DNA from 3 places in the Virgibacillus alimentarius genome. Region 3 is predicted to be linked to each of the others. Evidence: riboswitches for the same ligand, from Rfam matches in the RefSeq annotation. Region 3 holds a riboswitch; each other region holds the start of a gene.
What was found. A riboswitch is a leader RNA that binds a small molecule or an ion and turns the genes downstream of it on or off. The one in region 3 is predicted to bind S-adenosylmethionine.
Positions count from the first base shown of each region.

Region 1 (12,480 bases), on a different contig from region 3:
TATATTTTTCGAAGTTTTGATGGAATGAGCGCAAGAAGGAAACACTTGTATAAGCAGATCCTACAACAGAAGTTAATGCTGCGGACCAAAGTACTAAACCAAATATCTTATATCCAACGTCCCCAAGAGCAATTTGAAACACAGATGCTGGTGGGTTGCTGGCATCAAGCTTATATCCAGCTGCTACAACCCCTAGTACGGCAAGGAAAAGGAAAATACGCATGACACCCGTTGTTAAAATTCCGTAATTAGCTGCCCTATTTACGACAGGTAAATTCTCTTTACCATTTACACCAGCGTCAAGTAGTCTGTGTCCTCCTGCAAACGTGATATAACCTCCAACGGTTCCGCCAACTAACGTAATAACAGGTAAAACAAGTGATTTATAATCATCCGGAAAGACACTTTTCACCATTGCTTCAGCTACTGGAGGATTGGTCGTAAGCATAACATATCCAACCATGATTAGCATAATGGAGCCCAAAGTTAAAGCGACAATATCCATGGCTTTTCCAGCATCTTTTAAAAGAAATATGATTACTGCAAGGATCCCAGTGATGATGGCACCTGTTGTGGTCGAAACACCAAATAATACATTAAGTCCAAGTCCCCCACCAGCAACGTTACCAATGTTAAATGCAAGACCGCCTATTACGATTAATATAGCAATAACTGAACCTAGACCCGGTAAAACCAGATTTGCTACATCCTGACCTCGTTTTCCCGAAACAACAAGAATGCGCCAAATATTCAGTTGAGCACCAATATCAATAATAACAGAGGCTAAGATAGCAAAAGCGAAATTAGCTGCAAACTCTTCCGTAAAAACAGTTGTTTGTGTTAAAAAGGCGGGCCCTATTGAGGAAGTTGCCATCAAGAAAATGGCGCCCCATATTAATCGTTTATGCCCTTTTGTTATAATAGGTTTATCAGGTTGCAAATGATTTGAATTCATCTTACTTCCCCCTTTGCAGATATTAAATTTTGCAAATTCAAAATACTTGAAATATATTTATCCTAAATGATTCAAAACTAATTTTGTAATTCCATCTGGAAACATTTCTGCAATATAAATATCCCCTTTGCTATCGACCGTAATCCCATGGCCATATATGCCAAATGTCCGGCATCTACCAATCCATTCACCTTCAGGACTGAACATATTTATACTGGGTGTTTGATCTGTCACATAAATAAGCCCCTCTTTGTCAATCCAAATATCCATCGGGTGATAAACATTCCCAATTTCTTTTAAATAATTTCCATCTTGATTAAAAAATTGAATTCGATTGTTTTCTCGATCTGTCACTAACAAACGACCATAGGAATCCGTTGCAATTGCATGTGGTGTTGAAAAAGCACCATTTTCTGAGCCTCTTTCACCCCAAGTATTCAACCGCTTCCAACTAGGGTCAAAATGATGGACACAGCTATTCCCATATCCATCTGTTACGTAATAATGTCCATTTCTTGTCATCACCATATCAGTTGGATGATTAAAAGGTTCCCCGGGCAAACCCGGGATATGCCTTTCGCCAATAACATCAATTACTTCCCCTTCTTTATTAAAGACAATCAGTCGGTGAAAATCCCGATCTACCACAATGACTCTATCTTCGGGAGTAACGTATAAATAATGTCCATCAGCTATATAATCATTGTCCCAAGCATCAATCAACTCTCCTTCGCTAGTAAATAGAAGTAGAAAAGGACGACTCCGCTGTAGTACAAAAACGTTGTCATGCTGATCCACTTCAATTGCGGAGATACTTTTAATAGAAAGGTGACTAGGAAGACGTCCCCAATCTCGCTTTACCTGATACTTTCTCGGACCAAGCCCAAATACCAACATACCAGAAACACATCCTATTCTATTTTGATTACTCAATAGATTCAGGAAGCACATTCACTTCATACTGATGTTTAATGGATCGATGAAGCACTGGGTCTCTTAATTCAAATTCATATTTATCAGCGAATGCCAATGTATTATCTTCCGTATTAATCGTTGCAGAGAAGAATAAATTTCCATCTTCTTCCACATTTAATTTAGAAAAGTTTTCTTCCCATTGCTCCGGATTTAATAAATCTGCACAGGTGCCTTGTTGATAGATTTTTTTCTCATTTCCAGAAGTAACCCAACAAATAAACTCTAGTTGATCCCAGTGATTTTTAACGTCTTCATATTTCCATACATCTTCTGCAATCACATTCGGATATGCCTGTTTTGACATCGGCACACTGAATGTTTCTAATTTGCGGTCTGTGTGGTCACTGCCGACGGTGACGTATAATTCATTGTTATGCCAAATTAATACATATTCAATCTCCCCGCTTGTTTCCTCATGCTGCACTTGTATATGCTTCGTTGTGGATACAACATAATCGGAAACCGGAAATAAGATAGGTGTTGTTGTCGGTGTAGGTACACCCAATTTTGCTAATTCATCAATATGTTCCTGCACCTTTTCTTGATCACTTCCTGCATATCCAGCGTTAAATACATGATGAACATCTACATCGATTGTTTTATTTTTTCCTTGTACATTTAGTTTTAGTGTATTTTTCATTATCATTTCCCCCTTGTATGATTAATATAGTTCTGGAACTCTGCTTGAAAAAATAGGTACATCTTTTCTAATTTTAGGAACGATATCCAAGGACAGCGTTGTAGAAAGCGTCTCTTCCTTTGAGTCACTGCCAATTTCTAATGGCGTTCCCCAAGGATCAATGATCATCGACGTTCCTGCAAAATCCTCTCCATCATAAGAACCAACACGATTACAAGATACAACGAACATTTGATTTTCAATTGCCCGGGCTAGTTGGAGATGTCTCCAATGGTCTTTTCTCGGGGCAGGCCATTCAGCGACAATGTGCAATACCTGTACACCTTCTAGTGCTAATTTTCTAGCCAGTTCTGGAAATCTCAAATCATAACAAATGATGACTCCCATTTTTACTCCTTCTAGTTCAAATGTTCTTACCTTTTCTGTACCACCCGTGAGGTATTTATGCTCATGGAGCATGGGTACTAAGTGAATTTTGTCATACGTATATACGATCGATCCTTTACGGTCAACTACTACACTTGTATTATAAAATTTTCCGTCTTTTTTGTTTGCGATGGAACCACCGATAATATGAACGTGATGTTTTTTTGCAAGTTCTTGAAGAAAGGATGTCGTAGGTTCACCATTAACATCTGCGAACTCATCTAATTCCGGAAGCGTAAAGGCTGTCGTCCACATTTCTGGAAGAACAAGCACATCCGGCTTTTCGTTTGCCATTGTCTCCTTTGCCCAGTTGTTTACCTTCTCTCTATTCTTCTTGGGGTTACCAGCAATAATATCCATTTGATAAACTGCATATTTCATGATAAAACCTCCCGTTTCGTTTTCATTTATTATCCATAATCTTGTAAGAGTCCATTGTGTTATCTAAGTGGAGAAGTAACTTAGCACTAGCTTGCTCCTTGTTTTTTTCTACAATCGCCTGCACAATATCCTTATGCTCTGTAATCACTTCATTCATTCTGCCTTCTTTTCGTATTGCCTGATATCCAATTAAAACCGTTAGATCATGCAGCTTGCTATAAATTTCCTCAACTAAATTGTAATTGGTATAATGAATGATACAATTATGAAATTCTTGATCTAATTGAATAAATAATTCTCTGTTTTCATGAATAATAGCCTTATCTTGCTGAGAAATAATTTCTTCCAACCTGTTTATTTGTTCATTTGTTACCGTTTTCAAAAACTCCGTTAGTACTTCTTTTTCAATCGCTTTTCTAAGTAAAAATATTTGATTAATTTCTGAATTCGTAAACCCTCTTACTTTCACTCCTTTTCTTGGAACTGCAATAAGCAATCGGTCATAAACCAAGCCTTGAATGGCTTCCCTTACCGGAGTTCTTGAAATACCTAATTCATTCGCAAAATCCTCCTCGGTATAAAATTGATTCTGATTTAGCTTGTTCGATAAAATTGCTGATTTAAGTTCCCTGTACGCAATCTCATAGACTGTTTCTTTTTTAATAGGCTTTCCAAAATTTAATTCACTCATCTTACAATGCAACTCCTATAATGTATTATGTATACATAATACATTACTCTGTATACATTGTAAATAGAAAAGCTTACCAAATGGTAAGACTTTTCCATTATTTCACTCTGATTCGTGTCCCGATCTGCAATCTTTCTGGAATTACGTCAGGATTTAATTGCCTTAATTTTTTTACAGTTGATTGATATTTGATCGCTAAGTTCCAAAAAGTCTCTCCTTTTTGTATTACATGCATTTTTTTACTAGTGCGCTGCTTTAATCCGAGGGCTAACGCTAGTCCTTTTGTATGAGCGAAGGCAAGTGTATTCAAAAAGCCATCGCTTTTTAATTTACGTGCATCAGGCTCGTGATCAATGAATCCATTTTCTGTCAAAATAGCTGTCATCGATGATTCTCTTAACACATGGAAGTTTGCCTCTTTCTTCCCCCTGTCCTGCCATTTTGTACCTACGATTATTTCATCATGCACGTGGTTCCGAAATCGATTGGTGCTACGCTTATCTGCAAATTTCCCATTATAAATATACGATTCAAATCCTGCCCCTCTCCCTGCATTAAGATGAATCGACACAAAGCAATTCGCCCCCCAGTGATTTGCCATATTTGTGCGCTGCTTTAAGGTCAAATATTCATCTTTTGTGCGGGAAAGTTTAATAATTTGTTCCGCATACTCCCGGTTCAAATAATCCCTCATCTTTAGAGCAATCGTCAAGCAAACATCTTTTTCTTTAAGCCCATTACCAATAGCACCCGAATCTGCTCCTCCATGTCCTGCATCAATAAAAATTTTTTTCATCAAAATCCTCCTTTTATAATAGTTTCACTGTTACTATCGAAAGGAGGCACGATTACGGGGCAAATTCATCAACTCATGTTGTGACAAAAGTATTACCCGGGAAATAATATTAACGAAAGCTGTCTATTTTCCGTTCCTATTTATTCGTTAAATCGACAGGAACTTTTTTTGAAGCAAGAAAATGTCGACCTCTTTATCAATAGAGATCGACCTTTTTTAGGTTAATAGATGCTAGGACAAAGCTTTCAACCCAGTCACACCCACTATAATCGCAATTAAACTTATAATCCGAAAGATATTCTTCGATTCACCAAAAAAAATCATATTCATCAATACAGCACCTGCTGTGCCAATTCCGATAAAAACAGAATATGCGACACTCACAAGTAGGTGGGAAAAAGAAACATATAGGAAAGCAAATGAACCACCAAGACCGCCAAAATAGAGTACGCCATTACGAATACTTTTATGCTCACTGAATAACCTTAAACCCAAGACTCCGATCATCTCAAATATCGCTGCAAGTGCAATATACAACCATCCCATTAGTGCATGACCTCCTTACTACCTTCATTGCTTTTATTTTCCGACATTTCGTCAGCCAATTTCAGACCAATTACTCCTAAAACCAATAAAACCATAAACATCATTTTTCCACTTGTTAGATCACCACCGAAAATATACACGTCCATTAGAGCAGTACCCACTGTTCCTGCTGCAGCAAAAATGGCATACACCGTCCCGGTTGGTAACTGCTCACAAGCCTTTGTTAGAAAATGAAGGTCCATTATGATAAAAGTTATTATAAATATCCAATGCCACCATGCATCTGCTATATTAAATCCCAAAATCCAAACAAGTTCAAAAAAACTTGTTAAGAAAACATACATCCAAGCTTTTTTCATCTTCATTCACTCCTTCTTTTATGACTGACGTTCAGTCATTATTAAATAATGAAAGCATGGCGAAATACCATGTAAAAAATCTCTTCAATTAAATTAAAATAAAATTAGCTTTTAAGCGCATGTTTTAAAAAGTCTAAAACTTCTTGTCTCTTTATATTTGCAGCATTATCATCCTGATGGTCATACAAATAAGATTGTTCGGCGGCTGCTTCAATTAATCCTATGAGCAACGTAGCTGTATGCTCTTCATGAACTGTTTCGCGGATAATTCCGTCTGTTTTTGCTTTTTTTAGAAATCCACTCATCCATTTATAATAAGGCTCATAAAGTGTCTCCCATTCTTTTAAGTATTCACTTGACGCTAACCCCGCATAAATCAGAGCGAATATTTCACGGTACTCATTCGTGATATAAAATACAGCATCGACAACTTGCTCTAGTTGACGCGAAAAGGGGGAATCTTGCTGAACTGCTTTTTTAATTTCTTCAAGTGTTTTTTCTACCATTACTTGTGCGATTGAGGGCATGACAGCAAGCTTCGTTGGAAAATACAAATAAAAAGTTCCTTGTGCAATGCCAGCACCTTTTACAATATCAGATACTTTTGCCTTTTCGATACCCTTTTCCTGAAACACATCAATTGCTGAGCGAATAATGTTTTCCTTTTTATTATCCATCAAAACAGCTCCCAACTCATAATGACTGACTGTCATTCATTTTATCCTAATGAGGTATCATTGTCAATATGGTTACAGGTTATAGCCATATATTGCATCCAAAACATACGCTTATTCCATTTTCACAGATGCTTTCTTTGAAAATGTTCTATTCGCTTCCAAGCAGACATATACTCAATGGCAGCAATCAATATGGAACTCAACATCAAGGAGGTATTTTCTGTGCCAAAAGGTCTGCATGATTCAACAATAACCATTCCCATTGACTTTGTTTGGTCTTTTGTTAGTAATATGAATAATTGGGCACCCCTCGTACCCGGTTATATGGAACACGAGATCATTAATGATAGGGAATCAACCTGGAAATTCAAAGGTGACATCGGGATCGTGCAAAAAACCGTCCATCTGAAGATTGAGATTATCAAGTGGGAGGAACCTACGAAGGTCACCTTTCAGTTAACCGGATTAAGTGAAAACTTTAAGGGCAACGGTTATTTTTTAGCAAAAGAATTAAGTGGCCGTGAAACTGAAATAACCGGCTGTCTCGACATAACTGCTAAAGGAATGATGGCACCGGTCGTTAATCCCATATTAAAATCATTCATTCCAAAAACCACAAAAGAGTTTACCGAATCTGTTGTTGATAAAATGGCCAATGACATGCGCATTTTAGTTACATAACGGAGCGTAAAATGCATTCCGTTGCTCATTTTTAAAAGGAATTTGACAAATGGAAAAATTCCATGTATATTATATAAAATGATACAATTTCATATCAAAACTTTCTTATTCAGAGAGGTGGAGGGACTGGCCCCATGATACCTCGGCAACAGGCTATAAGGCACTGTGCCAATTCCAGCAAGTAGCTTACTTGAAAAATAAGAAGAGCAATATAAAAATGGATCTCCACCCTCTTCTTATTTTTAGAAGAGGGTTTTTGTTTTGCTGCTGTTTTGATCTACCGAATCTAAAACGATCGCATAAAAAAAGTCGATTGCTTAATTTAAAAGGAGCGGAACCATGATGAGTAAACTAACGCATTTACAATTTGAACACATCAAAACATCTCTTGAAAAAATGAAATATGGATCCATTATGATTACAGTGCAAAATGGGGAAATTACGCAAATAGATACAACAGAAAAAGTTAAGGATAAAAGACAGCCAGGCATTAAAACAATAAATAAGAACTGGAAAAATTGAATAACGCAGTTTCTTATCAAGAGAGGTGGAGGGAATGGCCCCATGATACCTCGGCAACAGGCTTAAACAAAAGTACTGTGCCAATTCCAGCAGACTATATGTAATGTCTGAAAGATAGGAAGAGGATCAGATTCATGTAAACCTCTTCTTATTCATCAGAAGGGGATTTTTTAATTCCCTTCTGATGAATAAGAAGAGAAAGGCGGTGAGCTTTTAAGATAAACCAAGTATTTTTATCAATATAATCAATGAAGGAGGACTTTTAATGGCTAATACTACATTTATCTCTGAAGTAAAATGGTCTGGTGAAGGAGTATTATCTGTTGCAAATGTCAATGGAAAAGAAGTTATTATTGATGAACCCAAGGAATTGGGTGGTACAGACAAAGGGGCAAATCCGGTAGAATATGTACTTTCTGCATTAGGGGGTTGCATTAATGTGCTTGTGGTCACATTTGCCCAAAAATTTGATGTGGAAGTAAATGGATTAGACGTTCAGCTGGAAGGCGATCTTGATCCCGATGGTTTTCTCGGAATCAATCCTGATGTCCGACCAGGGTACCAGGAAGTTCGCTACAAAGTAAACATTGATTCACCTTCGCCAAAAGAAAATATCGAACAGCTTCTTTCCCATGTAGATGCTATTTGTCCGGTAAAAGATACCTTAGCAGGTACTTCTGTCGTCAATGTGACAAATCAGGCTGCATCAGGCGTATAGAATAAGTAACTTAACTTTATTCTATCCATAAAATCATTAAACTTATATCATATCAAAAAGGACTGCATCGTTTTGACGATACAGTCCTTTATGCATTATTTTGATTGAATTAAAATGATTTAGCTCCGATGTATCTAGGGCCCCAATATGAATCATTCTTATTTGCATATTCCACACCCGTAGCTTCTGTACCAGCATGAATCATTTGGCCATTTCCAACATAGATTCCACTATGAGAAACCCCAGATTTATAAGTGTTTTCAAAGAATACAACATCGCCTGGGCTCGGATTACTTACATGTTGACCACCACTTGCCCACATATCTGCATGAGTTCTACCAACATTTACACCTTCCTGCTTGAGTACATAGGTAACAAATCCACTGCTGTCAAATCCAGCAGGAGTTGTACCTCCCCATACATAAGGTGTTCCTACTAAACTTTGTGCGGTAGAAACAGCGTCGCCAGAACCGGATAATGAAAGAGTTTGTGGTTTTACTTGTTGCTGTGGTGCTTCTTGAATTGTTACATCTTCATCATTCTCTTCTGGTGCATTATTTTCTTCTACAGTTTCATTAGTAGGAGTAGCATTAGAAGGATTTTGATTTAATGCATTAAACGTTGCTGGTCCTGCAATTCCATCAATTTGAATTCCACTGTTTCCTTGTAAATCTCTTACTGCTGATTCTGTAGCTGGACCGTAGATTCCATCAATATTTAGACTGTATCCGAGATTTTGCAATTTAGACTGTAAATCACTAACTGCTGGCCCGCTGTCACCCGGTCTTAACGTTGAAGCATTTGTCTCTTCCGCTTGTACTGCTTCCTGTGCATTGTTTTCTTCTACTTGCGTAGTTTCTGATGTCTGGTTCGCGCTTGTATCGGCAGCAGGGCCTCCGTATGCTAGTACACTTCCAGACATAATTGGTGCTAAAGCAAAAGATGTTGCCAAAACCGTAGTTACAATATACTTCCGAACAGAATATTTACCTTTAAACATTTATGTATCCTCCCATTTTTTACGTATACTATTGGTAGATTTTTACCGTTAGTACATATTCTAGCAAAAAATTCTATTAAAAAGGTTATGATAATAATACGTTTCGGTAACAAAATATGACAAAATGTTACAACTTCAAAAAAAGAGCCCCTATTTGAAAAGAAAATGTAATATTTTATACCTTTATTCGATATCATCCGAAAAAGATTGTCTATCTATGTCATTTAAAAGTAAGTTTTGTTGCTATCAATCGTTTTCCATTTGCCTACTACTTTTCTCTTTCGATCCAAGTAAACGTTCATCCTTTAAATCAACTCAAACAATTCAGAAGTGACATGCTCCGACACTTCATCTATAATATGATTAAGCAAAATGAAACACTCTTGTTAAAAGGTGATATATATGGAAAAGAAATCATTAACCCGATTTATGAAATTTATAGGAAGCAGGGACCTGATTTTTATCCTGATGGTTGTGATATTACTAGGAATAGCGATTTTTATATATAATAAAATTTCCTTTATTTTCTATCCGTTTATTGTCATTATTTCAACGGTAGCTGCTCCCATCATCCTTGCTTTTATTGCTTATTATTTAATGAATCCGATTGTCAATTTGTTGGAGCGTCTGCATGTGAAGCGAATTTGGGGAATTATTATTATTATTTTAGGAATTGCTGGTCTGTTAACAGGTATCATCCTGCTGATTGCCCCGACAATCCAATCTCAGATTAAGGATCTTACCAGTAATTTTCCGAACTATCTTCAGCAAATGAGTGAGGGATTCAGAGGATGGATTAGTCATTCCTTTTTAGGTCCTTTTTACGATGAAGGATATGAATGGGTTGTTACTAACTTAAGTGATCTGACCAGTAAGTTAAGTGAAAATCTCGGTGGTGCAATGGAAGGAATTCGAAATGTTGCAAGCACTGTAACCCATTTCTTTGTTGCAATTTTCACGTTTCCATTTATTCTTTTCTTCCTATTAAAAGATGGAACAAAATTTAAAGAATATTGCCTGCAGTTAATTCCGCCCAAAAACAGGAAGGACGTTAACCAAATTCTCCATAACATGGATGTACAAGTAGGCTCTTATATTCGCGGTCAAATCATTGTTGCTTCTTGCATTGGCATCCTTTTATATATTGGCTATTTAATCATCGGTTTGGATTATGCCATTATCCTTGCATCCATTGCTGCTGTTACCAGTGTTGTTCCTTACCTAGGGCCAATTATCGCCATTTCCCCTGCTATTATTATTGCAATCGTTCATTCACCATTTATGCTACTGAAACTTGCAATCGTATGGGCAGCTGTTCAATTTCTGGAGGGGCATTTTGTTTCACCAAATATTATGGGGCGCACGATGCAAATTCATCCGCTTACCATTATCATTGTTTTACTTGTTGCTGGGAATTTATTTGGAATCGTTGGTGTTATCCTTGGGATACCTGGATATGCTATTTTGAAAGTACTCGTTGTATATCTTTTTGGAAAGTTCAAAATGCGCTATAATAAATATTACGGTGAAAAATACGGCTATTATGAAATGGATAAACATAACACATAGATAGAAAATAGAAAATAACGTCCTTTTCTTCAAAAAGAAATCCGCGGAACTCAATTCTTCCGCGGATTTCTTCTGTTCTCTTATAAAGGACGGTCTTCATATGGTGGCTCAACTGGCTCAGGTGCCACATTTGAATGATCCAGAGCAGGCGTTTGTTTTCTTGCTAGTTGATAGATACTAGCTGAAACGACCTTTGCCACCTCTTCCATTTTCTCTTTGCTGATTTTATCAATTGTGTCTGTTGGTTGATGATATTCCGGCTCTAATGGTGCATAACTAAAAACCGCAGCTGGGATTCCCGCGTCATGGAATGACTGATGATCACTTCTGCCAACTTGTCCATATGTAAGTGAATCACTAACACGCAAGCTTGATGATGCTCCTGTATTTGTTATGATGTTTCGCTCGCCATCTACGGTAAACATGATCATTTCCCCTGCATTTTCACTGCCGACCATATCAAAATTAAACATGCCCATTGAACGATTCTTTTCATCTTCGGTTAATGTAGAAACATAATGCTTCGAACCAAGCAAGCCAAGTTCTTCTGCACCAAATGTCACAAAACGTATTTCAGATGTTGTCGGCATTTTGCTTAGAATTCGGGCTATTTCCATGTTCACCCCTATTCCCGAAGCATTATCACTTGCACCAGGTGATCCAGGAACCGAATCATGATGGGACCCTACGTAGATGATTTCCCCTGTGTCATGATTTTTATGTGCCTTTTTCGTAGCGATCACATTGTGGGAAGTTTTCGTCACAATCTCTCCATCTTCACGTCTTTGAAATTCAAATGGTTGAACTTCCACATCCAGACCATACGATTGATATTGGGATACAATATAATCGATCGCTTCTTTTTCTTCTTTTGTACCTGCCACACGGATACCAATATCAACAGACAGTTCATAAACATGATTATAAATCTTTTCCTTGTCAATTTTTTTAACAATCTTATTATCAAATGCCTGTGATGCTGGTTTGCTCGGTGGTGATGCTTCCACCTTCAGCGTGGTTGGTAATATAACTAGTCCAACCGCAACCAAAATGGTGATGAATAGTTTAGACAATTTCTTCATTCAATCCCTCCCTCATAGCTTAATAGAACATGTCCATCATATCATAAAAAGAATATTTTTAATATTGTTATAATGCTAAATAAGTAGACAATAGAATGAATCTGATCGTTAGAGAAAAGATGCACCGGATTAGGTGGAAAATCCTACTGTTACAACTACAGCTGGGTACTACATGGGCTTGGTAATAATTTTCGTTTATCTAATCACACTTTCAGAAGAAGGTATCGTTATCATTCTTATGTAGTTACCGGCGGCGTATTCCAATTGGTCGGGCTACTCGCAAGCTCGAGCCATTGATAAAAAAGCGAAAAATTTAGTGGGGAACGGTTTAGGAAAGTATAAGAAAGACTAAGTAATAGTTCCAATGTGTTACTTCGGCTTTCTTTCAATAGCTACTGCATGAATAATAAGTTCTATGCCCAAACCAACAGAGACAACATTTGGTAAAATAAACATTAATAG
Region 1 covers NZ_JAGIKX010000020.1:42,004-54,483, reverse strand. The annotation lists gene J2Z81_RS10610 (NRAMP family divalent metal transporter) at 1-955, opposite strand, end outside; gene J2Z81_RS10605 (NHL repeat-containing protein) at 1,013-1,852, opposite strand; gene J2Z81_RS10600 (DUF2848 family protein) at 1,881-2,570, opposite strand; gene J2Z81_RS10595 (carbon-nitrogen family hydrolase) at 2,592-3,377, opposite strand; gene J2Z81_RS10590 (GntR family transcriptional regulator) at 3,400-4,068, opposite strand; gene J2Z81_RS10585 (N-acetylmuramoyl-L-alanine amidase) at 4,166-4,864, opposite strand; gene J2Z81_RS10580 (DMT family transporter) at 5,096-5,410, opposite strand; gene J2Z81_RS10575 (DMT family transporter) at 5,410-5,769, opposite strand; gene J2Z81_RS10570 (TetR family transcriptional regulator) at 5,874-6,446, opposite strand; gene J2Z81_RS10565 (CoxG family protein) at 6,669-7,127, shown strand; SAM riboswitch class I at 7,230-7,331, shown strand; gene J2Z81_RS10560 (YezD family protein) at 7,470-7,649, shown strand; SAM riboswitch class I at 7,660-7,770, shown strand; gene J2Z81_RS10555 (OsmC family protein) at 7,915-8,367, shown strand; gene J2Z81_RS10550 (C40 family peptidase) at 8,477-9,367, opposite strand; gene J2Z81_RS10545 (AI-2E family transporter) at 9,770-10,936, shown strand; gene J2Z81_RS10540 (M28 family peptidase) at 11,017-12,018, opposite strand.
Region 1: another riboswitch for S-adenosylmethionine. It lies ahead of J2Z81_RS10560 (YezD family protein); the one in region 3 lies ahead of J2Z81_RS03940 (aliphatic sulfonate ABC transporter substrate-binding protein).

Region 2 (12,480 bases), on a different contig from region 3:
GGTAAGAGTATGCACTTTAAAGCAAATCGCAAAGGATATATTTGCGGAACATATAATAAACATGGCCATACACAATGTTCAAGCCATCTTGTACGGGAAAATGTTTTGATTAAGGCAATTTCAGAAGATATAAAACAAATGTTTTCGGAGCTTTCCACAAAATCCATTCAAAAAAATATTGAGAAAAAGATAACAACTTGCGTTCAGCGTGATCAGAAGCGACTTGCTAAAATTCTCAAGGAGATTGAGAACATCAAGAAAGACAAAACTGCTGCACTTCGCATGAAAATACGGGGTGAAATACATGACGATGAATATAGATTGCTTATTGAAGATAATGGAAATCAGATTGCAAAACTAAATGAGGAAAAGGTTAAATTAGAAATGGGATTACTTCAGCAAAAGCAAAAGATTGATTTTACCAAACTAATCCAACAAATTGAACAATTTGTTCAAAACCCTATCCTTGATGAAGAAATGCTCCACAAACTAATAGAAAAAATTGAAATAAAAGAAGATGGGAGTCCGAGAATCCATTACCGATTCTCGGACCCTTATATATCTTCTATTTTTTTACGAGCAACACACAGCATTCCACATGATTGGTGACCGGAACAATTCATTTCAAACGCATTTAACAAAATTCTTTTTTTCACCACGATGGCATACCTCCTCATCAATCTTTTTATAGATAGGAAGCATTCAGAGCGGCTTCCTGCTTTTTTAATATACTGATTAAATACTGCACCTGCTTCTTGGCTCGATTTAAAACATCTTCATCCACAATCGGATTTTCCAGTTTGCGATCGATTTGACGGTCAAGCAAATAAACCCCTTTTAATGTCTGTCCTTTCAATGTAGCGAGCACCGGTTTCAATGTATATTCCAGTGCCAGCATGTGGGATGGACTACCGCCTGTCATGATAGGAAGCGCCGGTTTATGCTGCAGGATATCTTGCGGAAGCAGATCCAGTAATGCTTTTAAAACGCCAGAGTATGCTGCTTTGTAAACGGGAGAACCAACGATAACCCCACTTGCTTTTTCTAACGTTCTACTTACTTCTGCAACAGCGGGACTGTCATACCTTCCTAGAAATAGATCTTCCTTTGGAATATCTCGAATGGAAATATGTTTGATACGATACCCTTCCGCTTCCACCAATGTTCCTATATATTGCAGTACATGGTGTGATCGTGAATGTTCAGATGGACTTCCGGATAATAGAATGACTTCGCTCATACGATCATCCCTCCTGTTCTGTGATTAAATTTTTAATTCGATATTACACATTGATTTAGTTGGAATTAAGTTTACAACATCTTAAACGATTTTCATCGATACGGTTTTTTGCCAATAACAAACCCCCTTTTCCCGGAAGAAAAGAGGGTTACGATTTACAGTCCGTGTCCGCTCTTATCTTCCAAGCATAATACTTGGTGGAATTAGCACCTTTCTGATCGGAATCAGAGGTTGCTGAAGTGTCATCGGGCCATATCCCTCAACTTCTCTTGATAAGAATTATTGAATTGTGATTTATCATATCACCGTCGTCTGATTAAGTCAACAGCTTTTGCATATGCATATTCCTAGAAAATACTCAACAAAATTTCGAGCGGAGTCTGTCTCCAAAAATGCTAACACTTCTTTTTCGTCCTGCGAAAGCTTTCTTTGGATTCGATCACTCTTTCATATCTTTAATCATGCTGTGCACTTTTTGAATTTCTGCGTCATCCACCTGCATATAGTAGACTCCGCCAATGTTCGTTCCGGTTCCTTCCATCTGATAGTTCTCCGTCTTCTTTCTTGTATTTTTATAATCGGAAAACAGCTTTTTCATATCATCAAAGTCCATATTTGTAGCCATATTATTTCCAAGGATATCAATCATGCCGTCAAACTTCGTCACAGATCCGATGCTGGCACCTTTATCAATAATTCCCTGAATGACCTTGCGCTGACGCGTTGTTCTTCCAAAGTCGCCATTTGGATCTTGCTTACGCATGCGGACAAAATGCATCGCTTTATCCCCGTCCAACTCTGTCGTTCCTTTGGTAAAATGATACTTTTTATCTTGCCATTCGATATCATTTTCTACTGTAATACCGCCAAGTTGATCGACGAGCTCTTCCATTCCTTCCATATTCATGCTTACATAATAATCCATGTCAACATCAAGGAAATTTTCTACCGTATTAACGGCCATATCAGCGCCGCCAAATGCATAGGCATGGTTAATTTTATCCTGTGTTCCTCTACCAGCTATTTCTACTCTTGTGTCCCTGGGAATGCTGACAATCTGCATACTGTCCGTCTTAGGATTTAGCGTTAGGACCATTAAGGCATCGGAACGGCCTTTATCAGCTCCTCTGGCATCAACACCCATTAACAGGATATTTAGAGATTTGCTTGCCTTAATTTTCTTTTTCGTTTCATTTAAATCAATCGAATCTACCGGATCATGCATTTTATTATTTACGGTATTCTTCGCGTTATTATAGAGAGAAAAAGCATAGCCACCTATCCCTAACACAAGTAAAAGTAGGATTGCCAGTGGAATTAACCAGATTTTTTTCGACTTTCTTCTTTTTGACCTTCCCATATTATTCAATTCCCCTTCTGTACATAAAAAAATTTGCCTTTCTTCAGCAAAATGTTTATTTTTTATAATCACTTGTCTTGCTCGTGAATCTGCTATTCTCTTATTATACACAATCTAGCTAATATTAGAAACGAAATTATGAGCATTTTAGCATATTTTCTACAAATATCCTTCGACAAAATTCGGGAAGTGACAGGCACCTTTTTGTCACAGGCACCTTTTTGTCTATTTTATGGCTACTTTATGACTATATTCGCACACCGGGCGATAGCGTTGCCAAAATTCACACAGGTTAATTATGAATTGTTAAAATATTGGTGTAAGGAAAATTCAATTTAGGGAGGAAAAAGAAATGAAAAGATCGAACATGTTGAAAATTTCCCTACTATTCGTTGTACTTACACTTATATTTGTTGCATGTTCTAAAGACAAAAATGAAAACGCCCAAACTGAAACCCAGGGCAACCAACAAGAAACAGGAAAGGAGGAACTCGCCTATGATCCACCATCACTTGAGGATTTGGATGAAGATGATCCAATGACCGAGATGATCCAGTACGGCGAAAAAGTTTTTAATGAAACAAACACCGTGCTGGCAGAGGAGGTTGGAAATGAGCTGTCCTGTCAAAGCTGTCATGCTGATGGCGGGAAGGACAAAGTATCCTCGATGGTAGGGGTTACGACACAATTCCCGCAGTACCGTCCGCGGGAAGATGCTGTCTTTACCATTCAGGACAGGATTAATGGATGTATGCTTCGCAGTATGAACGGGGAAAAAATAGACCATGAAAGTAAAGAAATGCGTGCTATTGTTGCTTATTTGAGTTACATCTCTGAGGGAATAGAGACTGGAGAAGATATTCCTTGGCGCATGCAAAATACAATGGAAGAAATTCCGGAGCCAAATGTAGCAAATGGAGAAGCATTATATGAAGAAAAGAACTGTATGACATGCCATGCTACAGATGGTTCAGGGATAGATCCAAATACTGGTCCTGCCCTTTGGGGAGAAAATTCTTTCAATGATGGTGCTGGCATGGGGCGTATGTCAAAAATGGCAGGATTTATCCAAAATAATATGCCTCCTGGCGGTGAAGATCCTTTAACAGATCAAGAAGCTGCTGACCTTGCTGCATTTATTTTATCGAAGGAAAGACCCGAATGGGAAGGACATGATGATGATTGGCCGAAAGGGGATAAACCAACGGATATCATTACAAAAGAACGCAAAGATAAAATCAAAGAAGGCACATTCGATTGGACCGAAATTGAAGCGATTGTACCTTCAGAAGAGTAGTTTTTAGAAAGACAGATCCCTCTTGATGATTCGACAAATTCAGGCGGGATCTGACCTCTTTAGACAAGGACCCCTATCCGTGATATAGTTATTTTGGGAGTGTTTACGGATATGAAGAGGATTACAATAAGGAATTTGGTGAAAAGGTTTTCTTTGAAGGTTCTTGCTGGTAAGGAGCAATTGGACCGAAACATTACCCAGCCAAAGGCACATCGGCCGGGATTGGAGTTTGTTGGATATTTTGATTTTTTCCCGATGGACCGTGTACAAGTGCTGGGCAGAAAAGAAATCACCTACTTACATAAATTAACGAAAGCAGAACGAAAACACCGGATTGGAAACATTGTAAAGTATCGCCCTCCATGTTTTATTGTTACTCATGGACAAGGGGGATTAGAGTATTTGACAAAGTTTTGCACCGAGGAAGGCATCCCATTATTATGGACTAAGGAATCAACTGCCGAATTTATTCCAAAGGTAGATGCGCATATGATTAAAACCCTTTCAGAAGAGACAGCGGTGCACGGTGTTTGTATCAATGTTTCAGGGATCGGCATCCTTTTGCGCGGGGATTCGGGCGTTGGCAAAAGTGAAACCGCGCATACACTGATCCGCCGTGGGCACCGACTGGTAGCAGATGATATGATTGTGCTAAAAAAACTCAGTCCACAGACCCTACTTGGCACACATAACGAAACAAATAGGGAATTTCTTGCTCTGCGCAGTATCGGGCTTTTAAATGTAGTGCGTATTTACGGACGCAAAGCTTTCCAGGATGAGACAAGAATTACATTAGATATCAAACTCACGAAATGGAAAGCGGATGATTTAAATAACGAACTGGAACTCGAGCAAAAGTATTCAGAATATATGGGGGTACCTATTCCATTTATTGAAATTCAGCTGCAACCGGGAAGAGATGTAGCTGGACTCATTGAAGCCGCTGCGAACAACTGGTATCTCCAGCAGCAGGGTTATAGTGCGATGGGAGAGTTTATGGAACGGGTTGAAGCGGAAGCAAGTGAGAATGCGGGTGAGGATTTTCATTAGAAATATCTTTGGTAAGAAAAATGATCAGGGGCAATGTGCGCGCCCGTGATCATTTTTATGTTATGTACGGAGTTTTTTCTTACAAAAATGTATGCTATCAACGATTGCCATCCATGATTCAACGGACATAAAAACACATTATTCTCTAAATATGCTAAACTATTCTTTAGTTCTATTCATGGAGATGTTAAAAAATGGGTTTGTTTTTAAGTGTTATCTTACCAATCATGGCTGTTTTTGCATCGGGATTTATCCTGCAGCGGATCCGGGTGCTGGATGTAAAGTCGGTTTCTGCTGTATCTCTGTACATTCTATCACCTGCGCTAGTATTTACAACTCTATATGAATCTACGTTTGATCGTGGATTTATCGTTATCCTCGTTTATATGTTTGTTTTATTTTATATCATGGTTTTCCTAAATAAAATACTCGCAAAAATTTTCAAGTGGGAACCCCAGATCGAAAGCGCGTCGATTCTTGCAACTGGATTCATGAATTCGGGAAATTACGGATTGCCTGTTGTGCTGTTTAGTGTAGGGGAAGCAGCAGTCCCATATTCCGTTTTTATCATTGTCGTTCAGGCTTTGCAAAATAATTTTTTCGGCATTTATTATGCATCCAGAAGCACCAGCGGAATGAGGCGGGCACTTGAAAACGTAATGAAAATGCCAACAACTTACGCTGCAATGATCGCATTTATTTTTCATTATTTTTCCGTGGAAATCCCTGAAGCCGTCCACTCCACGATGTCTATGGTTGGGGACGCGGCAATCCCGGTCATGATGATCGTACTTGGCATGCAACTTGGTTCGATAACTGGACTGAAGCTTAACTGGCAAGTTGTTTCATCAGCGGTAACGTTAAAAATGATTGTCGCACCTATCGTGGCTGCGCTATTTGTATTCATGGTGGATATGGATCCGATTATTGCTTCCGTTCTCATTATTATTTCCGCGATGCCGACTGCTGCGACAACAACGATGTATGCGATCGAATTCGATACCGAGCCAGAACTTGTATCGAGTATTACCTTGATCTCGACACTAGTGAGTATTGTTACACTAAGTATTTTATTAAATATCGTTGTGTAGGAATTCGAATTGCTTGGATTAGAAATTTTGCTAACGCATGTATCCTCCCCGTCATGTAAGGAGGGCGGAGGGAACTATGCTGAGGCAAAAAATACTCCTCATCGAACATTTGGATGAGGAGTATTTTTACATCTATCATTCGACAATATATGACAAAAATCGGGAAGTGACAGGCACCTAAACAGTTTGTTTGCTGAATGCTTGTTCAAATTGTTCTTGTGCTTTTTCGATGTTTACATCATGTCCCATTTCTTGCAGTGTGACTCCAATGAGACGCACTGCCTCTTTGAGCATTTCTTTTGTCGTGTTGCCCATGTGTCCAATCCGGAAGGCTTTTCCTGATAAATGTGCAAGAGCGCCTGCGACGACAACTCCTTTTTCTGCTAGTTTAGCTCGGAACTGAGTGTCTTCCACTCCCTTTGGATATAGGATACAGGTTAATGTAGTTGCAGCTACGTTTTCATCCGCTAATGCTTTCATTCCGTATTCCGCTAATCCCGCTTTTACACCTTTTGAAAACCTTAAATGGCGCTCATGCCTTTTTTCCATGCCTTCTTCCAGCACCAATTTCATCCCTTCGTTATAGGCGTACACTAAATTGACAGGTGGTGTAGCAAAGTAATTTTGCGGTTGATGCATAATCGGCAGCCAATTATAAATATCTGTATAATAAGCCGGAACATGCTTCATTTGCCTGCGGACGTCCAGTGCACTCTGATTAAAGGCGACTACTGCAATGCCTGGTGGTACGCCAATTGCTTTTTGTGACCCTGTTAAAATAACGTCAATCTTTTCATTGTTTAGGCCATGTCCTTTGCTCATATCCTCTTCCATCGCAGCGGTAGCACAAACACCATCCAAAATCACCAGTGCTTCGTGCTTTTTAATAACCGGAACGAGCTCATCTAAATCGGCAGCAACACCTGTTGATGTATCTGCGTGCGTGATTGTCACTGCTTTATACGTATCTTCTTTTAATTTCGCTTCTACTTCTGCTGCGGTAACGGACTCGCCCCACGCAGCCTGTACCACGTCAATATCAATACCAAATGCCTCACCTAACTTCATAAAGCGATCCCCGAAATAGCCATTGCTGACGACTAGAAGCTTTTCCCCCGCGGATACTGTATTCAGAATCGCCATTTCCATTGCTAATGTACCGGATCCTCCGATCACAAAAACCTCTCCATCCGTCTGAAGCAATTGTTTGGTTTGCTCAATTGCATTTTTATAAATCTCCGCAAACCGTGGATCCGTGTGGCTCCATGTTTCCTGACCAAGCGCATCATAGATCGAATCAATGACGGGCGTTGGTCCAGGAATCAACAACATTTCCTTATTTCTCATGACAATACCCCTCCGTTAATTTTATATTTCGACAAAAAACGACATTATTCGGGAAGTGACAGGCACCTTCAATATAAGATAAGTTCTTTTCCTTTTTTCTCCTTTAGGTCGGTTACATGGTAATTTCCTTCGACCCAGTCTTCTGTTTGGTCGTGATACCACTTGCTTTTGAAATGACCGGACTGGCCTGGTCCAACGATGTGATATCCTTTTGCCATGTCTTTAACGTCAATGACAAATCGCCAGGATGCACCATGATCAACAATTCCTGTTTCGGTGTCATAACTTGCCGCCATTGGAGTGACACTGCTTCCTCCAACAGGAATTGGGTCTTCAGGATTAAAGAAGAAGGCTAAAATCGAACTGGCTTCTGATAAAGGATGAGAAAACGTCACTTGGTGATAATCTCCCCATTCCCACTTGGCAAGTGTATCCCCGTGTTCTTCGATTAATTGCTTTAGGCTGTTTTCTAATGCGGTATGCAATACTTTTTCAAGACCGCCATTTTCCCTTATCCAAACCGCATCATCCCCTTTTCTCAATAACTGGTCTGTCGTCTGTCCACTTCCAGTAAATAATTCCATCATCCCGTCAGGAATTTCCTCGTCATATAAAACGGTTTCAATTTCATTCATCCATGTGTGAAAAATAAGCGGTGCTTCCTCTGTTGCATCGTCTTTGAAATCCCATTGTTTGAGTGCATCCATTGCTTTTTTCTCGTTATCCGTTAAATCAGCATCTTTCAGCGTTTTTTCAAACAATGGCACGAATTCTCTTGCCTGCAAATTCATTTGATCCATTTGTAAATGCATCATATCTTCGGAGGTAAAATTGTCCCCATCATCCAGCACTTCGGCAATGCGCTCATATCGATATGGCTGCGCCCAGACATTGCTGATGTGATAAGGATATTCATCTCCGACTACTTTATTATTCGCTGTCGCAATAAAACCTTTTTCCGGATTTTTTACAAGCGGTAATGCATCAAAAGGAATGTATCCGTCCCACTCCTGTTCTTTTTCCCATCCAGGCAGTGGAAGCAATGCATCATCTCCGTTTTCATAGATTGGAATATTTCCATTTGCTTTATATGCAATCGTTCCATCCTTGGAAGCAAAAACAAAATTTTGCGCCGGTGCCAGAAAATGTTCTAAACCTTTTTCAAATTCATCCCAGTTTTTCGCTTTATTTATTTCTAAAATCGCTTGAAGTTCCGTTGTCGGATCCAGTGCAGTCCACCTTAAAGACATGACAATATCTTTTCCGCTCTCCTCAGCGAATTCAGAGATCACCGGTCCATGGCGCGTTTCGGTAACTTGGTAATCGATTGTTTCCCCGTCTTTTACTTGAATCGGTTCATCGATGACATCTGCTTTTTCCCATTCATCTTCAAATAAAAATTCATTCGGATTCGCTTCATTTCTTTTTTCTATATATAATTGCTGTACATCAGGCCCTGTATTTGTCACGCCCCATGCAATCTGCTCGTTATGGCCCAAAATAATTCCGGGGACGCCGGCAAAAATCACGCCTTCCACATTGACATTATCTGCCTCTAGGTGCATTTGATACCAGACGGAAGGTGTGGCTAGTCCTAAGTGGGGATCGTCTGCAAGCAAAGGCTTCCCGCTTTTTGTTTTGTCTCCTGCTACCACCCAGTTATTGCTTCCGTTAAAAGCATGTGGAATAATCGCCGTTGCAAAACTTTTCTCCACATCAACCCTATCGCTAGCTGCCTCCAGCTCTCCTTCATCGATAATAGCGGGCTTATGTTCCGGATAACTTGGAAATAGTTCATATGCCTTTTCTTTACCCAATTGGTTGAGCGCATAGTAATTGAACGCCTGTCTTTCCCAGTGCCCCCCAAGGTCAAACGCCATATACTTTCCAATGGTCAGCGAATCCAGTGGTGTCCACGTCTCTGGCTCCATTCCCATTAATGTGAATTCCACAGGGAGACGATTCTTTTCTTTGGCGTCATCCATGTAAGCATTGACCCCGTCCGCAAACCACGTGAGCACCTGTTTTGCTTCATCCGAATATAAATCATACGATTCTTCAGCAGCCCGTCTTAGTCCTAGCGTCCGAAAATACTTGTCTGTGTCGACTGCCTTCTCACCGACAACCTCACTCAGCGTACCAGATGCCTGTCTCCTTGAGAGCTCCATTTGAACCATCCGTTCTTGCGCCTGAATATATCCCTGCGCCATATACAAATCATGTTCATTCTCCGCCTGAATATGCGGCACACCATTTTCATCTATCAGAACAACAACCTCTTCTTTCAGGCCTGGCACTTCAAGCGTTCCTTCTAATTGCGCCATCGATTTATTTATGTACGCATTAATCACAAAAAATGCAATCAGACCAAGCGCAACCAGCACACCAAGCGTAATGAGACTAATCTTAAGGGCACTCTTCTTTTTCCTTGGCTCAAGTAGCGTCTGTTTTGATGGCTTTTCCATCTATTTCCCCCCCTTTCTAACCATATATTACCTTATTTTATGGAAAATACCAAATTATCTGAAATATAAAAGAGGAGACATTGGTTGCTTACATTTATTATTTTATTTGGCACTTATGTAGTCACTTATATTTTTAACAACCTAATTATAACTTAAATCATCTAAAAAGAATGTGTCATTTTATAGCTAGGGAGTTTACTTACTAGATGTAAATAAACAGTAATATAATTTTTATTTCTATGAAAAATCTGAAAAAGACTTGAAATGTTATGTTTACTTAACATATAATATAAATATCCCGGGAGAGATAATACAATTTCTATTGAAATGGAGGAAACTAAAAATGTTCGAAAAAATTGAAACTGCATGGAAAAATCCTGAGATGAGAATGGAAGGTGTTCTTGAAAGTCCAGTAGGAGAAGTATCAGAGGAAGAGCTGGCAGCAGCAGTAGGTGGTTCAGATGTTAATCCACAGACAACTTGGCCATGTGTAATCATATTAACGACAACAATTTGTGATTAATAAACACATCATTAGAGAATGGATGAGTGCTTCTCATCCATTCTTTATATCACATTCTTTATATCAAGAGATAGAGGAGTTGGAAGATGGAAACTATTAAAAAAAATCCATGGGATAAATTTAATCTTGCAGCATATCTAGAAGAGATAACAATAAGCCATGTTGAAGGAAGAGATAAGGACGAAGCATTACAGAAATGGATGAAGAAAACTGGTTTTAGTAAGTTAACCTTAAAAGATAGACTAAAACAAGCAAATATGACTATAGAAGAATTTATCAATATCTTAAATGCAAAAGAAAGAAATGACATTCCAACGGCAGATTTGGAATGGATAAAGTTGTTTGAAAAGATTTTCTCAAATGATGTAAATATTTCCACTTCAGGCAAAACTATCTTCGAATGTCTAGTTGAACCTTTTATTCATTTTAGTTCAAAGCAAATTGATATCTATTTTCAAAACAATACTATATCTAGTAGTAGAGTATGTATAGATGCGGTCAAGCAATCAATTATTTCTAACATCAAGAATCAATTGAGCCCAAAAACTGTAAAACCGTTAATTTTAGAAATTAATATTTCCAGGCTGAAAGGAGAGCTTACGGGAGAAAACGACGAAGATCAGTTCGCCTATTTTATCCAAAGTAAATTAAGCACTTATGAAGGGGTGCTGAAATTTCTTAGCGAATACCCTGTATTGGCCAGACTACTGACAGAAACTACCCAATCAAGTTTGAATCACCAACTGAAATTAGTTAATCGATTTAATAATGATTTTGATGAAATACATAAAATAGTAACCCCCTTCACGTCACCTCTCATAAATATTGAAACAGGAGCTGGAGATACTCATAATAATGGGCAAATGGTTAGTATGTTAACTTTCGAAAACGGAATGAAACTAGTTTACAAACCTAGACCCCTTTCCACAGACCTGAGTTTTCAAAATCTAATCAATTGGTGTAATGACCAACTAAGGGACATTACATTTGCTAAATTAAATATTTTAGACAAAGGCAGCTATGGTTGGCAGGAATTTATAGAATACAAGGAATGTCGTAGCAAAGAGGAGGTTAAGCGATTTTATACACGCTTAGGTGGTTATCTTAGCATTCTTTATCTTCTTAATGCTGTGGATTTTCATTTCGAGAATATCATTGCTCACGGAGAACACCCATATTTAATAGATTTAGAGTCTATATGTTATCCCTTGCAGCCAATGGAAGAACAAAATACAGCCCAACATCAGGCTATCAAGACTTTAATGAAGTCGACTTTAGGTACCGGACTACTACCTATTCAGTATAAACCTGATGGAAGTATGAATGTTGAGGTTAGCGGAGTAGGAGGAAGTAAAGGGCAGTATATTGGCAAATCTGAATATATAAAAGACAATAAAACACCCAACATAAGTATAGAAAAGACAAATGCATACATGAAGAACAAGAAAAATCGACCTGTAATAAATAATGAAATCATCAATCCAGCGTTTTATCTTAAATATATATTAGAAGGTTTTGAAAAGTTGTATAAACTTTTTTTAAATCATAAAGATGATTTGGTACATGACCACGGCTTGTTAGGAAGGTTTTCGAATAACCGAATACGGTATATTGCTAAAAACACCCACGTCTATGCAAAATTTTTAAAAGCAAGTGAACACACAGACTATTTGCAGCATGGTTTAGAACGTCAGAGATTGTTTGATTTATTCTGGAATTACAGTAATCTATCCTCTAAACATTTTTTAATAACACACTCTGAAGTACAAGATTTGTTGAGGGGGGATGTTCCATACTTTTATACGAAAATTAATAGTAAAAGTATTTGGAACTCAAAAGGAGAGGAGATTACCAATTTTCTGGATGTCAGCGGTTGGGATTTGATAAAAGAAAAAATACAATCCCTTCATTCATTAGACCTTATGCAGCAAAAAAAATGGATAACAACCTCGGTTTCCACATTAACCGATGAAAATATTATTCATAGGGATCAAGAACTGCTAAAGAAGATTAAAGGAATAAATAATCCTGTTCAGTTATCTGATGCTATAGGTGACCATGTTGCTGGTGAAGCGGTTTGGGGAAGTACCGAAAATGACGTAACATG
Region 2 covers NZ_JAGIKX010000014.1:20,294-32,773, forward strand. The annotation lists gene J2Z81_RS08680 (recombinase family protein) at 1-609, shown strand, start outside; gene ssuE (NADPH-dependent FMN reductase) at 686-1,240, opposite strand; SAM riboswitch class I at 1,412-1,519, opposite strand; gene J2Z81_RS08690 (LCP family glycopolymer transferase) at 1,680-2,672, opposite strand; gene J2Z81_RS08695 (c-type cytochrome) at 2,953-3,897, shown strand; gene hprK (HPr(Ser) kinase/phosphatase) at 4,009-4,947, shown strand; gene J2Z81_RS08705 (AEC family transporter) at 5,142-6,038, shown strand; gene J2Z81_RS08710 (pyridoxal-phosphate-dependent aminotransferase family protein) at 6,216-7,385, opposite strand; gene J2Z81_RS08715 (penicillin acylase family protein) at 7,454-9,850, opposite strand; gene J2Z81_RS08720 (class II lanthipeptide, LchA2/BrtA2 family) at 10,194-10,373, shown strand; gene J2Z81_RS08725 (type 2 lanthipeptide synthetase LanM family protein) at 10,460-12,480, shown strand, end outside.
Region 2: another riboswitch for S-adenosylmethionine. It lies ahead of ssuE (NADPH-dependent FMN reductase); the one in region 3 lies ahead of J2Z81_RS03940 (aliphatic sulfonate ABC transporter substrate-binding protein).

Region 3 (7,797 bases):
CCATATACACTTCCTGTTACCCATCCTGGATGAGAGGTACACCAATATACATCATCGTCTTTAAGATCCAACACCCATCTACCTGATTCATAATGATGAATCATAGCACGATGAGCGTGCAAAATCCCCTTCGGTTTACCAGTTGATCCACTTGTATAGTGTATAATGAATCCGTCTTCTAAATGAACCCACTCGATAGTCGCCTCTATATTTGGAGTATTATAAAAGGAATCCTCCAAATCCTCTGTAAACAAAATTGATCGGAGGGAAGGAATATCTTTATTAGAAACGCGATTAATTAAGTATTTATCTGTAATAAGCATTGTTGCACTACAGTCATTCATCCGATCTGTTATTGCTTCCTTCATAAACGCTTCAAATAACGGTCCAGCAATTCCACCAATCTTAATAATCGCTAAAATAGAAATATAGCATGCAGGGGTTTTAGGTAGTAAAACAAACACTCTATCTCCTTTTTTCACGCCATTTTCTTTTAAAACACGAGCATAATGATCTGTTTTTTCTTTAACTTCTGCAAATGTTAAAACTTCTCTCTTATCACCATTTACGTACTGAAGTGCAACTCTCTCTCCAAAACCTTCATCAACATGTCTGTCGATCGTTTCATAAGCAATATTTACTTTTCCTGTTTTCCAAAAACTTAATTTTTCTGCTGCATTATTCCATGAAAATGATTCGTTTATAGCTTGGTAATCTTGTAAATTATATGTACCTGTAATTGACGGAAGCTCATTATTTACTGTAGACATGTTCATCTCCTCCTATTAAATTTAAGCTATCTAATATCTCTGTTTTAAACTCTGCGGATTTCCTACTGCCTCTTTTTCTAGGACGTGGTTCGGCTAATCTAATTTCTTTAGCAATTTCTCCTGGATGACCGCATAAGATAATAATTCGATCACATAAATAAATTGCTTCATCAACATCATGGGTAACTAACACCATTGTGGATTGATAACTTTCCCATACATCCAGTAATAAATCTTGTAAATGCATCTTGGTGAATGCATCCAACGCACTAAATGGTTCGTCCAATAATAGAATTTCCGGAGATGTAATCAAAGACCGGGCGATTGCTACACGTTGGGCCATTCCTCCAGAAAGCTGTTTTGGATAAAGATGTTCACTTCCAGCTAAGCCAACATCTTTCAAATATTGCCTTGCACAATCCTGCTTCTTTAGCTTGCTCCCTTTTAATCCAAACGTAACGTTATCCATTACTGTAAGCCAAGGCATTAAACGGGGTTCTTGAAACATAAAACCAGTATTCTTATGCATTCCTTTTGATATATAATCATTTATAACTATTTCTCCACTATATTCATTATCCAAGCCAGAAATAGCACGTAATAACGTACTTTTTCCACAACCACTCGTACCTAAAATACCAATAATTTCTCCTGGATTTGCAGTAAAAGAAATGTTTCTAACAACTGTTTTACCATTAAATGTTCGGCTAACATCTTTCATTTCTAAACTCACCATGTATACCTCCCGCTATGATTTCATTAAATTGTCCTGCCAGTGTAACGCTTGTTTTTCGATAACTTTCAAAATCCAATCGAAAAATTTTCCGATAATCGCAAATAAAATAATACTAGCAATAATTATCTCGGGAGAAAGTGTATTCTGGCCTAGAACCAACAAGTACCCTAGTCCTTCACTGGCCCCCATCAATTCTGCAGCAACAACAAACATCCAACCGAGTCCTAAACCACTTCGCAAACCAACGAGGAAAGAAGGCAATGCTCCCGGCAAAATGATCCTGCGAATTAATTGAAATATATTTAAATCATAAATTTTTCCGACTTCAATTAATTTTCGGTCAACTCCAAGTATTCCGCTCACAACATTAAGATAGACAGGGAAAAAGACACCAACTGCTATCATTGTTATTTTAGATGGCTCGCCAATTCCCATCCATAAAATGAACAATGGCACCCATGCAAGCGATGGAATAGAACGAAAAGCTTGAATCATTGGATCAAATAATCGCTCTGCATTTTTATAAAAGCCAACAAGTGACCCTAATAGGACAGCAGCTACTGTACCAATTAGAAACCCCATCAAAACACGATAGGTTGTAATTCCAATATGATCCCATAAAGTTCCTTCCTGTGCCATTTCTTTAATGGTAATTAAAATCGTTGTCGGTGCTGGGAGTTGGTAAGTTGGGAAAAATCCTACTCGACTTAATCCTTCCCACGCAATAATTAGAATAATTGGAATGAAACTTCCTAAAAGAACAGATTGAAGATTTTTTGACTGCTTCTTTTTCATTTTTTCATTACCTTTGATGCGCTCTGTAACAAACACAGATGCTATTTCTTCTTTATGCTTTGCCAATTTTATCCTCTCCTTTAGAATAGAACTAATTATCTACTCAATCGTTTCTTTTGCAAATGAGGGGTCAATTAGCTCTATAACAAGTTTTTCGACATTTGCATCCTCATCAATAACTTCTCCGTTTTGTAACACTTTACCAGCTTCTATTAAAGATCTTTGCTGATCTTTACCAGGAACTGGTCCAGAAAAATCATTACGTTCTAATTGCTTTTGTGCTACATCTACTGGAATACTTGCTTCTTCCGCTAGGATTTCTGCTGCCTCTTTAGGATTTTTAATTGTCCAAGTTCTTGCTTTTTCATACACCTCAATGACACGACTGACATATTCAGGATACTGTTCAACAAAACTCTCTCTTACATTTAAAAAACCGTATGTATTAAAATCTACGTTCCGATAGAATAACTCAGCATCAGATTCTATTTCTAGTCGAGCCATGTGAGGGTCAAGGCCAGCCCATCCATCCACAGACCCTGAAGTTAGCGCAGATGCCCCGTCCCCATGCTGTAGATTAACAATCTCAACATTACTGGCTGAAACCCCCTCCTCATTTAATGAACGAAGTAAGAAGATATAAGGATCTGTACCCAGTGTTGCCGCAACCTTCTTTCCTTGTAAATCATTTATACTTTCAATCTTGGAGTCTGCACGGGAGACAAGCGCAGTCCATTCCGGCTTTGAATAAATATATACATTTTTGATTGGCGCACCATTTGCCTTAGACATTAATGCAGCCGCACCTGCTGATGAACCAAAGTCAATACTGTCGCTATTTAAAAACTCTAATGCTTTATTGCTGCCTTGACTTAAAACCCACTCTATCTCAATACCTTCTTCTTCAAATGTCTCTTCTAGCCATCCAAACTTTTTAAGAACCAAGCTAGTTGGTGAATAATAGGCATAATCTAACCGAATTTTTTCTGGTGTACCTTTCGAGCTTGTTTTTGAAAAACATCCCATAGTTAGGAATAGTAAAACTCCTATTAGTCCTATTAATGTGAATTTTCCGACATAATGCTTTCTAAAAATCCTTTTTTCAAGCATTTTACCCTCTCCTTTTTCTATAAAATAATAAATAAAAACCCTCTTCCTAAGAAGAGGGTTAAAAAAACTATTCTCTCTTCTCATCTACCAGGAAATATCCTGCAGGAATTAGCACCTTCATAAACTATTTAATCTAGCCTATGGGTTGCCGGGCATCATTGGGCCAGTCCCTCCGCCTCTCTGGATAAGAAACTTATTTATAAATTTATACGAATAACTACTATACTAAAAAAACCTCTCAGATAAGTTAGAGAGGTTCATCTATTCTCATCTTATCTTCCTAAGCATCTTGCTTAGCTGGATTTAGCACCTATTAGGTATAGCACCTAATGGTTGCTGGGTATCATCGGGCCAGTCCCTCCACCACTCTGGATAAGATTTATTTAATTTTATTAACTAATGATAATTCAGAGTCTATCACAAGGAATTATTTCTGTCAACACTGTTACTGTAAAAATATGAATATTTATAAGGTCATGCATAATCTAGAGAGCTTTGAAGAAATTCTGTTCATCCCAAATAACGATGATAAAGTGTTTTGGCTTCCGATATATTCTTCGTTCCATGTATAAGTGTACGACCATCCTGAAATAGAACGAGCCGCTTTTTTTCAACTGTAAAAGAAAGCAGAAATGGGTTTTGTTCTACCTTCCCCATAGATGACAATGTCTGAGCTATCGTTTCTAAATCACGTTTTTCTTTTTTGGCCGGACGAATTTGAACAGAATCTCTTCCACAAAGCACAGCTGATTTTGTTTGATTTTCATAATCAAGGAATGGGTACGTAGGATGAACGCCGCAGGAGGTGCAATCAGCTTTTCTTAAACTAGAAACATTGATTTTTGATTCTTCGTTTTTCCAAAGATCAAAGGATACTAATTTTTCTCTTCGTGCGCCCCAATCTTCTGTAAGTATTTTTAGTGCCTCGGCTGTTTGATACACTACGACCATATTAGCTGCAGGACTGATGATCCCCGCGGTATCACAGGTCAGTCCGCCAATAGGCACAGTTTCCATCAAACAATGTAAACATGGTGTTTGATTTGGAATAATTGTAAAACTAATACCATAGCTCCCGACACAAGAGCCATAAATCCAAGGCACCCCATATTTCTGTGAAATATCATTAATAATCATCCGAATATCAAAATTATCGGTAGCATCTATTATTAGATCAACATTTTCTATTAAGCTTTCAAATTCTTGCGGACCGACATCTAAAATATGGGCTTCTATTTCTACCTCAGAATTAACTTGTTGGAGCCGCTTTTTGGCAGCAATTGCTTTTGGTATACGCTCTATTGCGTCTGATTCAACAAATAGCTGTTGTCGTTGTAAATTACTCCATTCAACATAATCGCGATCCACTATCGTTATTTTTCCAACACCCCCGCGGACAAGTGATTCCGCATTACCTGTGCCAAGAGCCCCTGCTCCCACGAGTAACACATGCTTTTTTTTTAGTCTTCTTTGTCCCTTTTCACCAATCGGAGCGAACAGCGTTTGTCTGGAATAACGATCATTCATCCGATACTCAGCCCTTCCATTGGACTGCTTGCTGTTGCTGTTCGTTTTTTAGGAATTCTTCCAGCTTCATAACCTAAGCGGCCCGCTTCAATTGCGAGTTTCATCGCTTTAGCCATTTTTACTGGGTCATCTGCAGCAGATACCGCTGTATTTAGTAACACAGCGTCAGCTCCTAATTCCATCGCTATTGCAGCATCAGCAGGAGAACCAATACCAGCGTCGACAATCACTGGAACCTTTGTTTGTTCAACAATAAAACGTAAATGAAGCGGATTAATAATTCCTTGACCTGATCCAATTGGTGAAGCTCCCGGCATGATCGCATGGGCACCAAGTTCTTCCAGTCTTTTAGCAAGCACAACATCATCAGAAGTATATGGCAGAACTGTAAAACCTTCTTTGAGCAGTTCCTCTGTTGCTTTTAATGTTTCCACAGGATCCGGAAGCAACGTCTTATCGCAACCAATAACTTCTACTTTGATCATATCGCAAAGCCCTGAGGCTTGAGCTAGTTTAGCATGGCGTACTGCTTCTTGAGCTGTTTTTGCACCAGCTGTATTTGGTAGCAAGTTAACTTTATCTAAATCTATTTTTTCAAGAAAATTAGGTTGACTTGGTTCATAAATGTTCATGCGCCGGACAGTAAATGTTAAAATTTCAGATTCTGATACCTCTACGGCTTGTTTTTGAATATCAAAATTTGGATATTTTCCTGTTCCTAATAGTAATCTGGAATGAAATTGTTTATCGTTAATGGTTAGCATCTCAACCGCCTCCTACAAATTGGACTAATTCTATTTTGTCACCTTCAAAAATTTGAGTTTTTTCATGTGCATTTTTATCTAAAATCGTGTCATTATGTTCCACAATGATGACAGGGTTGTTTATGTTAAAATGATCAATAACTCCTTTAATTGTACGCACCGAATCAGGTACAGTTACAACCTCCCCGTTTACTCGCAGATTCACTTGCTCACCTCCTCTACACTACGTTGTTTTATTTAAAAAGGGGCTTCTATTTCCTCTCCCTCAAGAAGTTTGGCCATATTTAACCCGGTAATAGGTGCAAGAAGTATTCCATTCCGGTAGTGACCTGTAGCAATCGATAATCCCTCAAACAGCGGGTGTCTTCCCATGTATGGTGTTTTATCAGCTGTTTGCGGCCGAATCCCAGCCCAAGATTTTTCCCACTGTGCACAGGTTAATTCCGGAATCAGTTTGATAGCGCGCTGCATAAGCTGAACGAGGCCCTCTAAATGAACCGATTCATCAAATGTATTTGCTTCTTCGGTCGCTCCAATAACTAGCCTTCCATCTGGTTTTGGCACAATATAACAACCTTTTGAGAATATCGTTCGTATAACCGGGCTCTTTTTAACCCGGACGGAAAAACATTCTCCTTTTACTGGATACGTGTTCAACTTTATCCCTAATTGACTTAGTAATTGTTCACTCCACGCCCCCCCTGTTATAACTGTTTCATCGGCAAATATTTTGCCTATCATCGTTTGAACGCCTATGATTCTATTTGTTTCTTTAATAAAACCACAAACCTCCGTATGTTCCATCATTTCTGCTCCCAGACCTATAGCAGCATGAGCTAATGCTCTAGATAGATTTGGTGGGGAAACATTTCCATCGTTTGGGATATACATAGCCCCTTTTATATACTCAGAAAGGGAAGGTTCCCACTCTCTTAATTCGTTTGGAGCTATCCAAGATGCACTTTCACCTAGCTTTTTCTGAATGGATATGATGGATGCTAGTGAAGCAGCTTCTGCATCCGTTTTCGCTATTTTAAATATCCCATTTTGTACGAGTTGAATATCTATTCCTGTCAATTCTTTTAATTCCTCTGCAAGTTTTGGAAACATTCCCCTGCTTTTTCTAGCTAAGCGGAATAATGGGCTATCTTTTTCCAATTCTGATTGCGCACCCAGCATTCCCGCTGCAGCACTTGATGCTTTGCTGGCTAGCTTATTTTTCTCCAGCAGCAGCACGTTTCTTCCTCGCTTACTTAATTGGTAAGCAATGGAACTCCCAATAACTCCGCCTCCAACGACAATCACATCATAATGTTTTTTCATCATTCACTTCGCCTTCTCTAAACTTTTTCTATATGCTAATGTAGCTTGTATAGGATTCTTTGCGAGTAAAACCCCTGATAGAACTGCAATCCCTCTAGCACCTGCTTTAATTACTTCTCCCGTATTTTCAGGAGTAATACCACCAATAGCTATGACTGGCACCTTGACGGTACTTGTAATTTCTTGTAATTTTTCAAGTCCTCTAGGAGGTATACCAGGTTTTGATTGTGTATTAAAAATATGACCATAAAACAAGTAATTTGCACCTTTTTCCTCCGCTAATATTGCTTGCTCCACTGAATGAGTTGAACAACCAATTTGCAATGATGGAAACGCTCCTTTTACCAAAGCAATATCTGCGCTATGATGTGTGAGCTGCACACCAATTGTTTGCATGATGTATGCAATATCAATACGGTCATTAATAATGATCTTTTCTTGCGGAACTCCTTTATCTATTAATGTTTGGACAACATCCACTATTTCCTTTGCAGTCCAATTTTTTTCACGTATATGGACCCTATCAACATATTCATGAATCGTTTGTAGAATGCCAGTAAAAGTTTCAGCAGATTGTTGTCCTGTTGAGATAAGATGTAATTGTTTAGTGAATGGAATCACCTCCCGTTCTGGAATCGTAAACTTTTGTCTTATCAACGGAAATGACTTTTATATAAACAAAAAACCACTTCCGTTACGCACAGCGCATAAGGAAGTGGTTTCAGATTTTTAACATAACAAATAATTACACATACTAAACATATGTATAACA
Region 3 covers NZ_JAGIKX010000003.1:146,699-154,495, reverse strand. The annotation lists gene acsA (acetate--CoA ligase) at 1-770, opposite strand, end outside; gene J2Z81_RS03950 (ABC transporter ATP-binding protein) at 754-1,503, opposite strand; gene J2Z81_RS03945 (ABC transporter permease) at 1,519-2,301, opposite strand; gene J2Z81_RS03940 (aliphatic sulfonate ABC transporter substrate-binding protein) at 2,401-3,411, opposite strand; SAM riboswitch class I at 3,489-3,602, opposite strand; SAM riboswitch class I at 3,681-3,790, opposite strand; gene J2Z81_RS03935 (thiazole biosynthesis adenylyltransferase ThiF) at 3,922-4,938, opposite strand; gene J2Z81_RS03930 (thiazole synthase) at 4,935-5,702, opposite strand; gene thiS (sulfur carrier protein ThiS) at 5,704-5,907, opposite strand; gene thiO (glycine oxidase ThiO) at 5,940-7,028, opposite strand; gene tenI (thiazole tautomerase TenI) at 7,029-7,682, opposite strand.